2 regions of the Thermosynechococcus sp. PKX82 genome follow, and region 2 is predicted to be linked to the other one. Evidence: predicted binding sites of a transcription regulator. Region 2 holds the regulator's gene; the other holds the start of a gene.
What was found. Region 2 encodes HrcA, which represses chaperone genes, less so after heat shock. Its sites were predicted from a motif close to TTAGCACTCNNANNNTNNGAGTGCTAA; they were not measured.

Region 1: groES (co-chaperone GroES) is a predicted target of HrcA. The motif match lies at 3,978-4,004, and genes of this name have one in related genera.

The regions. Positions count from the first base shown of each region.
Region 1 covers NZ_CP134169.1:912,459-919,658, reverse strand. Annotated here, with positions in the region: gene uvrA (excinuclease ABC subunit UvrA) at 1-1,685, opposite strand, end outside; gene groL (chaperonin GroEL) at 1,860-3,497, opposite strand; gene groES (co-chaperone GroES) at 3,567-3,878, opposite strand; gene RHH53_RS04390 (carbohydrate ABC transporter permease) at 4,066-4,890, opposite strand; gene RHH53_RS04385 (MORN repeat-containing protein) at 5,306-5,938, shown strand; gene RHH53_RS04380 (folylpolyglutamate synthase/dihydrofolate synthase family protein) at 5,908-7,191, shown strand; gene RHH53_RS04375 (hypothetical protein) at 7,195-7,200, shown strand, end outside.
Region 2 covers NZ_CP134169.1:252,563-259,762, reverse strand. Annotated here, with positions in the region: gene RHH53_RS01215 (2OG-Fe(II) oxygenase) at 1-79, shown strand, start outside; gene RHH53_RS01210 (hypothetical protein) at 122-652, shown strand; gene RHH53_RS01205 (hypothetical protein) at 678-1,136, shown strand; gene RHH53_RS01200 (IMS domain-containing protein) at 1,361-3,388, shown strand; gene RHH53_RS01195 (carbohydrate ABC transporter permease) at 3,381-4,259, opposite strand; gene carA (glutamine-hydrolyzing carbamoyl-phosphate synthase small subunit) at 4,256-5,404, opposite strand; gene hrcA (heat-inducible transcriptional repressor HrcA) at 5,498-6,556, opposite strand; gene RHH53_RS01180 (recombinase family protein) at 6,693-7,200, opposite strand, start outside.

The DNA.
Region 1 (7,200 bases), 660 kb from region 2:
TCGGCAGCGCGGATCGTGTCCTCATCGTGTTCAACCACAATCAGCGTATTCCCCAAGTCCCGCAGGCGAAACAGTGTTTGCAGGAGGCGATCATTATCCCGCTGATGCAAGCCAATACTGGGTTCATCGAGGACATAGAGCACTCCCGTCAGGCCAGAGCCAATTTGAGTGGCCAAGCGAATGCGTTGGGCTTCACCACCAGAGAGGGTGGCCGCACTGCGATCCAGCGTCAGGTAATCTAGCCCCACATCCACGAGAAACTGTAATCGCGCGGTCACTTCCCGCAGAGCCAGCTCCGCAATCTGCTGTTGGCGGGCACTCAGTTGGAGCGATCGCAGCCGTGCTAAACACTCACGAATCGAGACACTGGTGAGATCCGTGAGGCGATATTGCCCCAAGCGCACTGCTAGGGCGGCGGGTTTTAGGCGTTGACCACCACAGGCGGGGCAGGTTTGATTGACTTGGTACTCTTCCAATTTTTGCTTGTAGGCTTCGGAGGTGGTCTCGCGGTACTGCCGCTCTAGAATTGGGATCACCCCTTGGAATTGGCGGTAATAGTCCCGTTTGCGATAGCGGGAATCGGCGGGGATGAGAATTGGGGTATCGGTGCCGTAGAGGATAATTTCCCGTTGCAACTCCGTGAGGCGGTACCACGGTGTATTGATGTCAAAGCCAAAGGCCTCAGCAATGCCACAGAGGAGAGCAAGGTAGTAGTCGTGTTCTTTCTCGGCCCAGGGGGCGATCGCCAGATAGACCGGTAGTTCAGGATTGGGGACAATCAACTCCGGACTAAATTTGCGCAAATAGCCCAAGCCATGGCACTCTGGACAGGCACCGTAGGGGGAGTTAAAGGAAAAGAGCCGCGGCGATAGCTCATCCATCACGGCCCCATGCTCCGGACAGGCAAAATTTTCGGAAAATAGGAGCGTTTGACCCTTAGCCTCACCCTCGCGGGGTACCACACTGACCATTGCCGTACCATTGGCATGGTGCAACGCCGTTCGCAGCGAGTCCGCTAAGCGTTCTTCAATGCCAGGTTTGAGCACAAGGCGATCGACAACAATTTCAATCGTGTGGGCATGGTTTTTATCCAGTTCAATGGCATCACTGAGGTCGCGCACCTCGCCATTAATGCGAACCCGCACAAAACCTTCACTAGCAAGACTCGACAGCAGTTTTTTATGCGTGCCCTTTTTCCCCTTGACAATAGGAGCTAGAACTTGAAAGCGCGTCTGAGGGGGCAACTGCATCACCTGATCCACCATTTCATCAATGGTTTGGGGGCGAATCGAGCGATCGCAATGGGGGCAATGGGGTTCACCCGCACGGCCATAGAGCAGCCGCAGGTAATCATAGATTTCCGTCACCGTGCCCACCGTCGAGCGAGGATTGTGGGAAGTGGACTTTTGATCAATGGAAATCGCTGGACTCAGCCCCTCAATGGCATCCACATCCGGCTTATCCAACTGACCGAGGAATTGCCGTGCATAGGCACTCAGCGACTCCACATAGCGGCGTTGCCCTTCAGCAAAAATCGTGTCAAAGGCCAGAGAGGACTTACCGGAACCAGAAACCCCTGTCATCACAATCAGGCGATCGCGGGGCAGATCGAGGTCAATGTTTTTCAGATTATGCTGCCGTGCACCCCGAACCCGAATTTCACCCGTAGGCACTGGATCGCCCATGCTGCAAACTGCGAATGTTAAAAAACGTTACATTGAGGGTTATTATAGCAACGCGGCCAGACCCGTTTGGCACCATCCAATAAAAAAGCGGGGTGTGGTTTCCCCGCTGTGAGTGTGACTTAGGTTACTTGCGCTGAACCCAGTGAGTTTCAGGGATTCACCGACGGGTTGGGCTTAGTAGTCGAAGTCACCGCCCATGCCGGCACTGGCACCCGCAGGATTGTTGTCCTTGGGTTCGGGTTTGTCAACGATGATGCACTCGGTGGTCAGCACCATACCGGCAATAGAGGCCGCATTTTGCAGAGCCGAGCGGGTGACTTTGGCAGGGTCAACGATACCAGCATCGAACATGTTGACATATTCATCTTTGGCGGCATCATAACCCACATCGAAGGGTTTTTCTTTGACCCGTTCGACAATGATGGCACCGTTTTGACCCGCGTTTTCAGCGATGCGACGCAGGGGAGCGCTAAGGGCACGCTCAACAATGTTGGCACCAATCAGTTCTTCACCCGTCAGGTGCTCAGCCGCCCAGTTGCTCAACTCAGGCGCCAAGTGCACCAAGGTGGTACCGCCACCGGGAACGATCCCCTCTTCAACAGCGGCTTTGGTGGCGTTAATCGCATCTTCCAGACGGAGTTTGCGATCTTTCATTTCGGTTTCAGTGGCAGCACCGACTTTAATCACTGCCACACCACCGGCCAGTTTGGCCAACCGCTCCTGCAGTTTTTCTTTGTCATAGCTGGAGTCGGTTTCTTCGATTTGGCGACGGATTTGCTCGCAGCGAGCTTTGACGGCTTTTTCATTGCCTTCGGCCACAATCGTGGTGTGATCTTTGGTGATGGTGATGCGGCGAGCTTTACCGAGCATATCCAGCTTGGTATTTTCCAGCTTCAGACCGGCATCTTCGGTGATCACTTGACCCGCTGTGAGGACGGCAATATCTTCGAGCATTGCTTTACGGCGATCGCCAAAGCCGGGAGCTTTCACCGCAGCCACATTCAAGACACCGCGCAGACGGTTGACCACGAGGGTCGCCAAGGCTTCTTTCTCGATGTCTTCAGCAATGATCACCAGCGGTTTACCGGCGCGAGCCACTTGTTCGAGGATCGGCACCAGATCTTGCACTAAGGTAATTTTCTTGTCGGTGATCAGCACGAAGGGTTCATCAAGCACCGCTTCCATGCGCTCGGTGTCGGTGGCAAAGTAGGGGGAGATGTAGCCCTTGTCAAAGCGCATCCCCTCAGTGACCTCGAGTTCGGTGGTCATGGATTTGCCTTCTTCGAGGGAGATCACGCCTTCTTTGCCCACCTTGTCCATGGCATCGGCAATCATCCGACCCACTTCTTCATCGTTGCCCGCGGAAATTGCTGCCACTTGGGCAATGGCTTTGGAATCTTCCACCGGACGGGCATGTTCAGCAATTTTTTCCACAAGGAAGTGGGTGGCTTTGTCAATCCCGCGTTTCAGGGCAATGGGGTTAGCACCGGCAGCTACGTTGCGCAGCCCCTCTTTCACCATGGCATGGGCAAGAACCGTTGCCGTAGTCGTACCGTCACCGGCAGCATCATTGGTTTTCGAGGCGGCTTGGCGGATCAGCGCCACACCGGTATTTTCAATGTGATCTTCCAGTTCAATTTCTTTGGCGATCGTCACCCCGTCGTTGACAATTTGGGGGGCGCCAAATTTTTTCTCCAGAACTACGTTCCGTCCTTTAGGACCAAGGGTCACGGCCACGGATTCAGCCAAGATGTCCATCCCTTTTTCGAGGGCACGACGAGCATTTTCGTTGTAGATAATGCGCTTCGCCATAGGTGTTTCCTACCTCAATCGTTCAACAGTGATGAAAAATCGCACAGAAATGTAAGGAGTGTCAGCGACTTAGCCAACAATGGCCAAGATGTCTTTTTCCGAGAGGAGAACGTAGTCTTCGCCCGCCAGTTTCACTTCAGTACCGGCATATTTGGAGTACAGCACTTTGTCCCCCACTTTCACATCCATGGGCTGACGCTTGCCGTCTTCAGTGAGTTTGCCAGGACCGACGGCGGTCACTTCGCCCACTTGGGGTTTTTCACGGGCATTGTCGGGCAGGAGGATGCCCCCTGCGGTACGTTCTTCACTTTCGCTGACTTTGACAAAAATGCGATCGCCCAACGGCTTCACAGTTGAAACGCTTAGAGATACGGCTGCCATAGCGTACTGTTCTCCCAATTGTAAGAGTATGGATTGATAGCACTCACTGCACGGCTCATCGCGCAGTTTTTGGGGGGCAAGAGCATCACTTGCAGTTGTTTAGCACTCTCACCCTTCGAGTGCTAATGTAGCGAGAGACGGTTGGCGATCGCAACTCCTGTTGCAGTACGGTTTTCCGAACGGAACTTTAGCTCTTTAGTCCCGTCGTGGCAATGCCGCGAATCAGTTGCCGCTGACCCAAAATAAACAAAATCATCACCGGCACAGTGGCAATCACCGCCGCCGCCATCATCAACGGCCAATCATTGGTGAACTGCTCCTGAAAACTGGCCAAGGAAAGCTGCACTGTGATCAGTTCTGGCTTAGTGGTAAAGACCAAGGGCTTAAAGAGGTCATTCCACTCCCCAATAAAGGTAAAGATAAAGAGTGTGACCAAGGCCGGTCGGCTCAGGGGCAAGAGAATATGCCAGAGGACTTGCCAGCGATTTGCCCCATCCAAGAGGGCTGCCTCCTCAAGGGCAACGGGCAATGTGAGAAAAAACTGCCGCATCAAAAAGACGCCAAAGCCATTGGCCGCCGTCGGCAAGATCAAGGCGCCATAGGTATTGATCAGATGACCCGCCTTGAGGATGAGGAAAATTGGGATCACCAAAAGTTGAAATGGGATCACTAGGGTTGCCAGCATCAGCAGCAAAATCGTCTGTTGCCCCGGAAACGAAAGTCGCGCAAGGGCGTAACCCGCTAGGGCTGAGGTCACCAACTGGAGCGCCGTTACCGCTAAAGCCACAAACGTTGAGTTGGCAAAGGCCAAGATAAAGTGTCCCTCCTGCCATGCTGCCTGATAGCTCTGCCATGTCCAGCCTTGGGGTGGCAACAATTGGGTAGGTAGGGTTCCCGGTGGCCAGCCCGACGTACAGAGCACCACCAGTAGGGGGCTGAGAACCAGCAACGCCCCCAATGTCAATACTAGGGTCAACCCCAAGGAGTGACCCCTGCCCAAGAGCCGTTTCAGCCCATCCACAACCTTCCGCTCCCCAAACAAAACCCTGCGCCCTTCGGAAAGCCAGCCTCTTGAGAGCTGCATGTCCAATTCTCCCTCATCCCTGCTTTAACTGCCAGTGAGGTACATTCTCCTTCCCCCTTTCATAGAGATTTATCTGCCCCACTCAGGGGGTTGGGAGGGCGCTTGAGGACATCCTTGCAATCAAGATTTTGCTCAAGACGCTATCAAGGGAGCACTATACCACCCTTTGCGTCTCGCAAGAGAGTGTTTGACCACCCTCCTGAGGACTTGCTTATTCAAAGTGCTGCAGGCACAGAGACCGATTCCAAGACAAAGCTTTGAGTTTCCTCCCCAAGTTTGCATAGGAGACAAGCTGTGCCAGTTAGAGAAGTTGCAATTGTCCACCCTTGTGGAGTGTCCAGTAATGACTCATCTGTACAACCCAAATCCTGCTGTTATTTACCGCTGGGTGATGAGTTCTTGCCTTGTTGGTTTAGGATGTGCAACCCTGCACTTAGCTCCTGTAACTGCCCAAATTGCCGTCTATGAAGGGCGGCGTGTCACCGGGGATGTTACCATGACACTTCCCGACGGCAGCACCTACAAAGGGGAATTGCTCAATGGTCGTTTTAATGGCCAAGGTATCCTCACAATGGCCAATGGCAACCGCTATGAAGGGGAATTTCGCAATGGCCGCTACCACGGTCAGGGGGTGCTCACCTATGCCGATGGGGGACGCTACGAAGGGGGGTTTGTGGATGGCATCTTCAATGGCAAGGGCACTCTCCAACTGGCCAATGGTCAACGCTACGAGGGCACGTTTCTCAATGGTCAATACCATGGGGAGGGGGTGCTCACCTTTCCCGACGGTACCCGCTATGAGGGGCAGTTTCTAGCGGGCAAGTATCATGGAACTGGAACGCTCTCCTTCGGAGATGGCACAAGCTATGCCGGACAGTTTCGCAATGGCTTATTTGAAGGACAGGGGGTCTTTACGCTACCGGATGGCTCCCGCATTGTGGCCACATGGCGCAATGGTCGCCGCGAACCCCGCTAATCTGCTTCAATCAGGCTGTGAGTGATCCGCTGACGGCGGCGCTAAGTCCCTACGCCCGCTTTGGGGTGCGCCTTGGCCTTGAACCCATCCAAGCGCTGCTGAGTGCTTTGGGGTCTCCCCAGTTACAGGTGCCCTTGATCCACGTTGCGGGGACAAATGGCAAAGGGTCGGTGTGTGCCTATTTGGATAGTGTTTTGCGGGCGGCGGGCTATCGCACGGGGCGTTATACTTCACCCCATCTGTTGAGTTGGTGTGAGCGCATTTGTGTCGATGGTGAACCCATTGCCCCTGAGGTCTTTTTGACCTTGATTCAACACATTGAAGCGGTACTGCCACAGGTGGCTTATCCCCCCAGTCAGTTTGAAGTGATCACGGCGGCGGCATGGTTGTATTTTGCCCAGCAGCGGGTGGATGTGGCGGTGATAGAGGTGGGCTTGGGGGGGCGCTTGGACGCGACCAATGTATGTCAGCCCCCTTTGGTGAGTGTGATTACCTCCATCGGTTGGGATCATTGGCAGCGGTTGGGCAATACCTTGGGGGCGATCGCTGGCGAAAAAGCAGGTATTCTCAAGCCGGGCGTGCCAGCCGTCATTGGCCCTGTTCCCCCCGAGGCAGAGGCGGTGATTGCGCAGCGTTTGGAAGCTTTGGGGTGCCCAGCGATCTGGCCAGAACCAGCCCAGTGGTGTGCAAAGCGGCCGGGATGGGCGATTTGGAGGGGGATGGAGTACCCCTTGCCCTTGGCTGGAGAAATGCAGTTGGTCAATTCAGCGATCGCGATCGCCACGCTACAACAGTTACAATCTCAAGGCTGGCAGATTTCCCGAGAAGTGATTCAACAGGGAATGGCACAAACCCGCTGGCCGGGACGACTGCAATGGTTACAGTGGCAAGGGCGCAAACTGCTCATTGATGGTGCCCACAATGCTCCTGCCGCCGCCTACCTACGGCAATACGTGGATCAACTGGGCTGGACAGAGGTGACATGGGTGGTGGGGATGCTCGCCAATAAGGATCATGAGGGGATTCTCAAACATCTCCTGCGAGGGGGCGATCGCCTGTGGTTGGTACCCGTACTGGATCACGCTAGCGCTGACTTAGAGGACTTGAAGGCACTTGCCTACACCTGTTGCCCTGAGTTAGGGGAATGCCGTCTTTTTAAGGAGGTGACTGAGGCACTCGATAGGGCAGGCGATCGCTGTGTGGTCTGTGGCTCCCTTTACTTAATTGCTGGCGTTTTGGGAAAGAACTCATAATTGATGTGG
Region 2 (7,200 bases):
CTACTACACCCATCCCCATGCGGCTTTGCCCGTGGTGCAGGGGACTAAATATGCCTTTGCCACTTGGCTATTCTATTGATGGATGATCATGAACCCTTGAGGCAATAACTCAGCAACAACCATGACTGAACCTCTGCGCTTCAAAACCTCGCCCCTGATTTCTGGAACGCTCATTGCCCTCTATGGCGCACTCACACTTCCTCTCCCCTTTTTGGCGGCACAGACGGCGGCGCCTGTTTCACCCCTGCTGCTTTGGGGGGCGATCGCCTGTGGGGGCATTTTGCTCTGGGGGGCACTGAGTCAGCGGGTAGAACTGGACGCGCAAGGGATTTGCCTCACCTATCCCGGTTGGGTGCCCCCCTTCCTGCGGCGGCAGTGGCAACTGGCTTGGTCAGAGATTCAAGGGCTTCAGCCCCGCAGTACCAGCCAAGGGGGCTTGGTCTATTATCTAGTCACTGCCACAGGTCAGGGGTATCTTCTGCCGATGCGAGTGGCGGGGTTTGCCCAAATGATGCGTGCCATTGAAGCTCATACGGGATTGCCCACAGAGGTGATTAAGCCCCTTGCTCAGCCTTGGATGTACGGTATTTTGGCCGTCTTTACGCTGCTATTGGGAGCGGTTGATCTGTGGATTTTGACCACTGTGGGATAATAGGGGCGTGTTGAAGTGCTGAGCGATGACCATGAGTGCGAATCGGTTTGTGGCATATCTGCGTCGAGGAGTGGTGTGTTTGCTCCTGAGTGTCCTGTGCTGGTCAAGTATCGCCCCGCTGCCGGCGATCGCCGCTATTCAAGTGCGGCTCTTTGACCTCAGTTACCACGAATGCCCGCCAGAAATTGGTGAAGGTTCAGTCACACCCGGGGGCACGACCCTCAAGGCCAACTGCTACCTGATTACTGGCAAAGCAGAGAATAAATCCGGCAAAACAGTGGTGGATGCCGATGTCTTTGGCCGCATCTACGATGCCAATGGCAATCCAGTGTTGCAAAACCGCACACGGGTTGGGGCAATTGATGTGATTCCACCCGGCATTAGCGATTTTGAAATTCGCATTAGCGTGCCCTACGACCAACCAACACCTTTGCAGTTGGAGCAATTTAAGGCCTCTGGCTTTACAGCAAAAGTGCGCGGCTAAGCCAGCCAATCTCTGCGCAAACTCGCACTGAGGGGCAAAAATTGTGATATCCTAGAATGTTTGATGCTCCCTTTTTTCTGGGAATCCTCTGTAGGGTTATTCCCAAAGGGTTCTGGTGTCATTTCTAAACCCTTAGCCATTTTTGGAGGGGTTCCCTGTTCTTCCTAAATCAAGGCACGTGTTGCGGTTGATGGACTGGTTTATCTCTAGAGGTTTGGGTTCAGGTGCGCATTCCCCTCGACTATTACCAAGTGCTGGGTGTGCCAATTCAGGCAACGCCGGAGCAAATCGAGCAAGCGTTTCAGGATCGGCTGTTGCAACTGCCCACCCATCAACACTCCCCCACCACCGTTGCCACCCGTCGTGAACTCATTGAGCAAGCCTATGCGGTTTTGCGAGAACCTGAGCAGCGCCATGCCTACGATCGCCACTGCTGTGCCGTTGACCCCAATGATTTGATTGCCCAGTTGGATCCCGATGCCACCGCTCCCCACCTTGAAATTAGTGATCAGCAATTTTCGGGGGCGCTCCTCCTGCTCTATGAACTGGGGAACTACTCCCAAGTGGTCAAACTGGGAGAACAATTCCTAAAGGAGGATGCTTTTGATCTCAACCGCCCCTATACTTCCTCTGCCGCCGTTGCTGACATTACGCTGACTGTGGCTTTGGCCTATTTGGAATTGGGACGCGAGGAATGGCAGCGGCAGTCCTACCAAGCAGCCGCCTCTCGCCTCGAAGCCGGTCTAGAGGTACTTCAGCGGGCGAACCTGTTTCCCGACCTCCAGGAGCAGTTGCAGACGGAACTGCATCGGCTGCGTCCCTACCGCATTCTGGAGTTACTGGCACTGCCTCTATCCGATAGTGTGAATCGGCAGCGGGGTATTTTATTGCTGCGGGAGATGCTCAGCGATCGCGGGGGCATTGAAGGTCGTCATGATGATCACTCTGGCCTAGGGGTTGAGGATTTTCTCAAATTTATTTTGCAACTGCGCAGCCATCTCACCGTAGCAGAGCAACAGGAACTCTTTGAACGAGAATCCCGCCGTCCCTCAGCAGTAGCGACCTATCTGGCAGTGCATGCGCTGGTGGCACGGGGCGTACAGGAACTTCAGCCGAGCTATATTCGCCGTGCCAAGAATTTACTAGAGCGACTCTCCCCCAATCAAGACATCTACCTCGAACTGGCCAGTTGTTTACTGCTGTTGGGACAACCTGCTGAGGCCTTGGCCGCTCTCGATAAATCTCAAGATCAGCAGAGTCTCGCCTTTATCCGCCGTCATTCCCATGACTCCAGCGATCTGCTGCCGGGCCTGTACTACTACACAGAGCAATGGCTACGGGAAGAAATTTATCCTGCTTTTCGGGATTTGGGGGAAACGCCGGTGGCCTTGGATGCCTACTTTGCGGATCCCGATATCCAAACCTACTTAGAGGCTCTCAGTGACGACTCCTTTGCCCCTGAACCGCCCAGCACCACTGCCTCTGCCCTCCCCGAAGTCATTAGACCAACGGTGGCCGTGCCGCCGCCCGTCTCCTTCACAGCGGAAACGTTGCCCTTGGAGTATCATACTGGGCTGGGTCAAGGCTTTTCGGCAGCGGCTGCTACCCGCTCTTCAACCGCAACGGAGACCGACACGCCCCCAGCATCCACTCGCAAACGGCGCCGCCCTCCAACCAGTCACCACAAAAAACGTCAGACTTGGTTTTGGATGGGTGCAGGGGTTGTTCTTGTTGGGTTAGGCGCCTTGGCAAAAGTCTATTGGCCAGCCAAAACGGCTGAAGCCCCACCACCACCACCGCCAGTGACCCCGACGCCAACTCCTGTGGCAACGCCAACCCCAACGCCACAACCAACGACCTTAGCCACCACCTTAACGCCGGAGATGGCACGCGATCGCCTCCGCACGTGGCAGCAAATTAAAGCCCAAGCCCTTGGCACGGCATTTGAGATGGACAAACTAGCAACGATTTTGGCGGAGCCAGAACTCAGCCGCTGGCGATCGCGGGCACAGAGCTTAAAATCCGAGGGTAGCCATTGGGTCTATACCCTGCGGAACCTAGAAGTGAAGGAAGTCCGTCCCCGAGGCAGCGATCGCGTGGATGTATTGGTGGAAGTCAATGAGGATGCCCGTTTTTATGAACAGGGAACCCTACGCAATGATATTTCCTATAGCGATCCCTACCGCGTCATTTACACCTTTACCCGTCGCGGCAATCAATGGTTGATTCAACGCATGCAGGTGGTTAGCTAAGGGGCATTTCCACCTGTCGGCCAAACTTGAGATTCAAGAGAGACAACGACAGGATAAATAGGAATAAGACCAGTCCCATCGTACAGGCGTAGTTTATCTCTAAGCGCTGAAAGGCATTCTCGTAGATATAATAAACAATGGTCTTGGAGCTATTGAGGGGCCCCCCTTGGGTCATGACATAGACCTCTTCAAAGACCTTCGTGGCAGAAATTGCTGAGATAATGCTCACCAAAAGAATATAGGGACGCATCAGCGGTAGGGTAATATCCCAATGCTGTCGCCAGCCGTCACTGCCATCGAGTGCTGCCGCTTCGTAGAGTTCACCACTAATCCCCTGAAGTCCCGCCAGATAGATCACCATGTAGTAGCCCAAGCCTTTCCAAATCGTGACGGCCATGACACTAAAGAGGGCGAGTTGGGGACTTGTCAGCCAAGGAATCGGGGTGTCCCGCAGATGCAGACCCTGTACCAGTTGATTGAAGAGGCCATTGGGGGCATAGAGCCAGCGCCAAGCAATCCCCGCCACCACCATTGAGATAATCACGGGGCTGTAGTAGGCAGCACGAAACCAGTGGATGCCCCGCAGGGGTTGATTGACCAGAATCGCCAACAGCAGGGGGGCGATCGCCAGAATCGGCACCACGACCACTAAATAGAGGAAAGTATTGGCCAAGGTTTTCCAGAAAACACCATCACGCCACAATTGCGCAAAGTTGGCCCATCCCACCCACACAGGCGGACTCAGGAGATCCATCTCATAGCGGGTGAAACTAAGGAAAAAGGCCTGTAGGGCTGGCCAAAAGACCGTCAGTGTGAGTAACCCCAAGGCAGGGGCAAGAAAGAGATAGGGGGTGAGCGATCGCCCTTTCATTGGCTGCGGGGGTGTTGTTGACGATAGGCACGCATTTGCGCCACAAAGTCGCCAAAGAGATAATCAGCATCGTGGGGGCCGGGGCTGGCCTCAGGGTGGTACTGCACTGAGAAAATCGGCAATGTTTGGTGCTTCAGACCGGCAACGGTTTTGTCATTGAGGTTAAAGTGGGTAATCTCAACGGGGGTTTGGGCAAGGGATTCTTCAGTAATGGCAAAGCCGTGGTTTTGGCTGGTAATTTCCACTTGCCGGGTCAGGCCAGCGGGCTGGTTCAACCCGCGGTGACCAAATTTCAGTTTGAAGGTTTCCGCCCCCAAAGAAAGTCCCAACAACTGATGCCCCAGACAAATGCCAAACATGGGACGCTGAGCCGCCAGTAATTTGCGTGCGGTTTCAATGCCTTCCTGAACCGCCGCAGGGTCGCCGGGGCCATTGGAGAGGAAAATGCCATCGGGGTCATAGCTGAGAATCGTTTCCGCTGGGGTATCCGCCGGCACAACAATCACACGGCAACCATAACTAGCCAAGCGACGGAGAATGTTGCGCTTCACGCCAAAGTCAATGGCCACAACCGTCAAGGGTGGCTCTTCGGTGGCTGTTTGGGGACGAAATTCCCAAGCCGGGGGCGTCGGTTCTGTCCACTCATAGGGGGTGCGGGTGGTCACCACCTTGGCTAGATTTTGTCCCTGCATACTGGGAGCGGCAAGGACTTTTTGCAGCAGTTCAACGGGATCAAGGATTTCCGTGGAGATGCCGCCATTCATGGCACCGACAGTACGAATTTTGCGGGTGAGGGCGCGGGTGTCAATCCCGTAAATGGCGGGAATGCGATGGGCTTTGAGGTAATCAGGTAAGGATTGTTGCGATCGCCAGTTACTGGGAATGTCACAGATATGGCGAGCAACCGCACCGCGCACTTGGGGGCGATCGGATTCATCGTCTTCGGGCGTGGTTCCAGTATTGCCCAACTCAGGGTAGGTGAATGTCACGATTTGACCACAATAGCTTGGGTCAGTGAGTACCTCTTGATAACCCGTCATGCCGGTATTAAAGACCACTTCGCCAATGGCTGTTCCCGGTGCCCCAAAGGAAAAACCGCGAAAGACTGAACCATCGGCAAGAACCAGCAAGGCGGGTGTCGGCATTTCAATATCTCCAACTGGGAAAGCCCAATAGTTTATTGTGCATGATAAAGCCGGCCGTTGACTGCACAAGAATTCTCGGATGTTTTGATTTTCTTACTTGCGGCGACTCACCTGTTCAGTTAGATAATCTGCCGCTGTGGCCACTAGGGGAATAATCCGTGCATAGGGCATCCGCGTCGGCCCTAGAATGCCAATACTGCCCACGGGGGAGTCCCCATAGCAATAGCAGGAATAAACCAGTGTACAGGACTGCATCGGCGCTAAGGTATTTTCACTGCCAATGCGGATTTGCACCTGCGAGGGGGCTTGGCTATCGCCACTGATCAAGGGAGCCAGTTGATCCTGTTGGTCTTCGAGAAGATGCAGTAGCATTTGCACCTGCTCCACTTGGGAAAACTCTGGCTGCTGGAGAACATCGGCAAGACCACTGATGACAAAGGAAGTGCCTTGGTGGCTGTAGCGATCGCTCAACTGCCGCAGTAGGGTCTGAAGCTGCTGACTGTAGGTCTGAAACTCCAAATCCAGTTTTTGCCAGTCAATGGCACTGAGTTCCACCAGCGATCGCCCCTGCAACTGATGATTGAGGAAGTTGGTCAGTACCTGGAGGGTGCGCTCCCGTAGCTCAGGGTCTTCTTCCCCTTGCCCCAATTGGATCAGTGCCGACTGGGTTTCGTAGGTATCGAGCACAAGAATCACCATCACCTGCTGGGAATCCAAGGCGACCAGTTGAATCACCCGAATCTGCCGCTCCAAACGATTGGGGAGCGTAATCAGGGTAATGTAACCACTGAGATCCGAAAGCAACTGCGCCGCTTGCCGCAAGATCACCTCAAGGCGTTGTTGCCCCCAGATAAACCGCTCACTCAAGAGACTCTCGGCTTTGCGAGCCACATCGGGAATGGGCTGGATCAGTTCATCCACATAGACGCGATAGCCAGAATCAGAGGGCACCCGCCCTGCGGAGGTGTGGGGTTGGTAAAGCAGGCCACTTTTTTCGAGGAGCAGCATCGTATTGCGCACCGTGGCCGGGCTGACGTTGAGGTTGTATTCCGTGGCGATCGCTTTTGAGCCGACGGGTTCTGCCGTGGCAATGTAATGGTTAATCGTGGCGCCAAGAATTTGCTTTTGGCGATCGCTGAGTTCAATCGTCATAACCCCTTACACCTGTGACTTGTTATCTGTGTTTTTTATCTATCTATAAACTAGCCTTTGTATTTCAGCAATTCTGAGTTGCAACTTGCGGCTATGGCGATTGGTCTTTTGTGACTAAAAACTCAGCTAGAAATGGCTAAGCAGTACTGCCAATGGGGGATTCCCAAATAAATTGCAGATGGATCGACCAAGGCTGTGGCGGGCGGCTGGTGACCGCTATGGCATGTAAAAACTCCCGTAGATAGAACCGTTGCTCTGCTGCCGAGAGTTGGTACCAAAATTGCGGCTGACCAAGGGTCACCGCCAGTTGCAAAAGATTACTAGGGGGCAATTGGGCCTGCTGTGCCTCAATTTGTGCCCGTTCCCCAGCCAGTTTATAGCGGCGCAGTTGAGCGGTTTCGGGATCCAAGAGGCCTTGGGCTTCTAGTTCGGCAAGGCGGTGCAGTTGGGTTTCAATTGCTTGCAGTTGAGCCGTCAACGGTGGCGGCGGCAGCGACAGTTGGGCGATCGCGGGCGGCAGGCGCTCAGCAATTTGATCAATCACAGCAGCCAAGGCCGCGTCGTAGGGAATGCTGCGACATTTGGGGGAGAGGGGACAGTGCAGGGGACGCAAGTAGGCATATTGGCTCGGTTGGCGGTAAGGC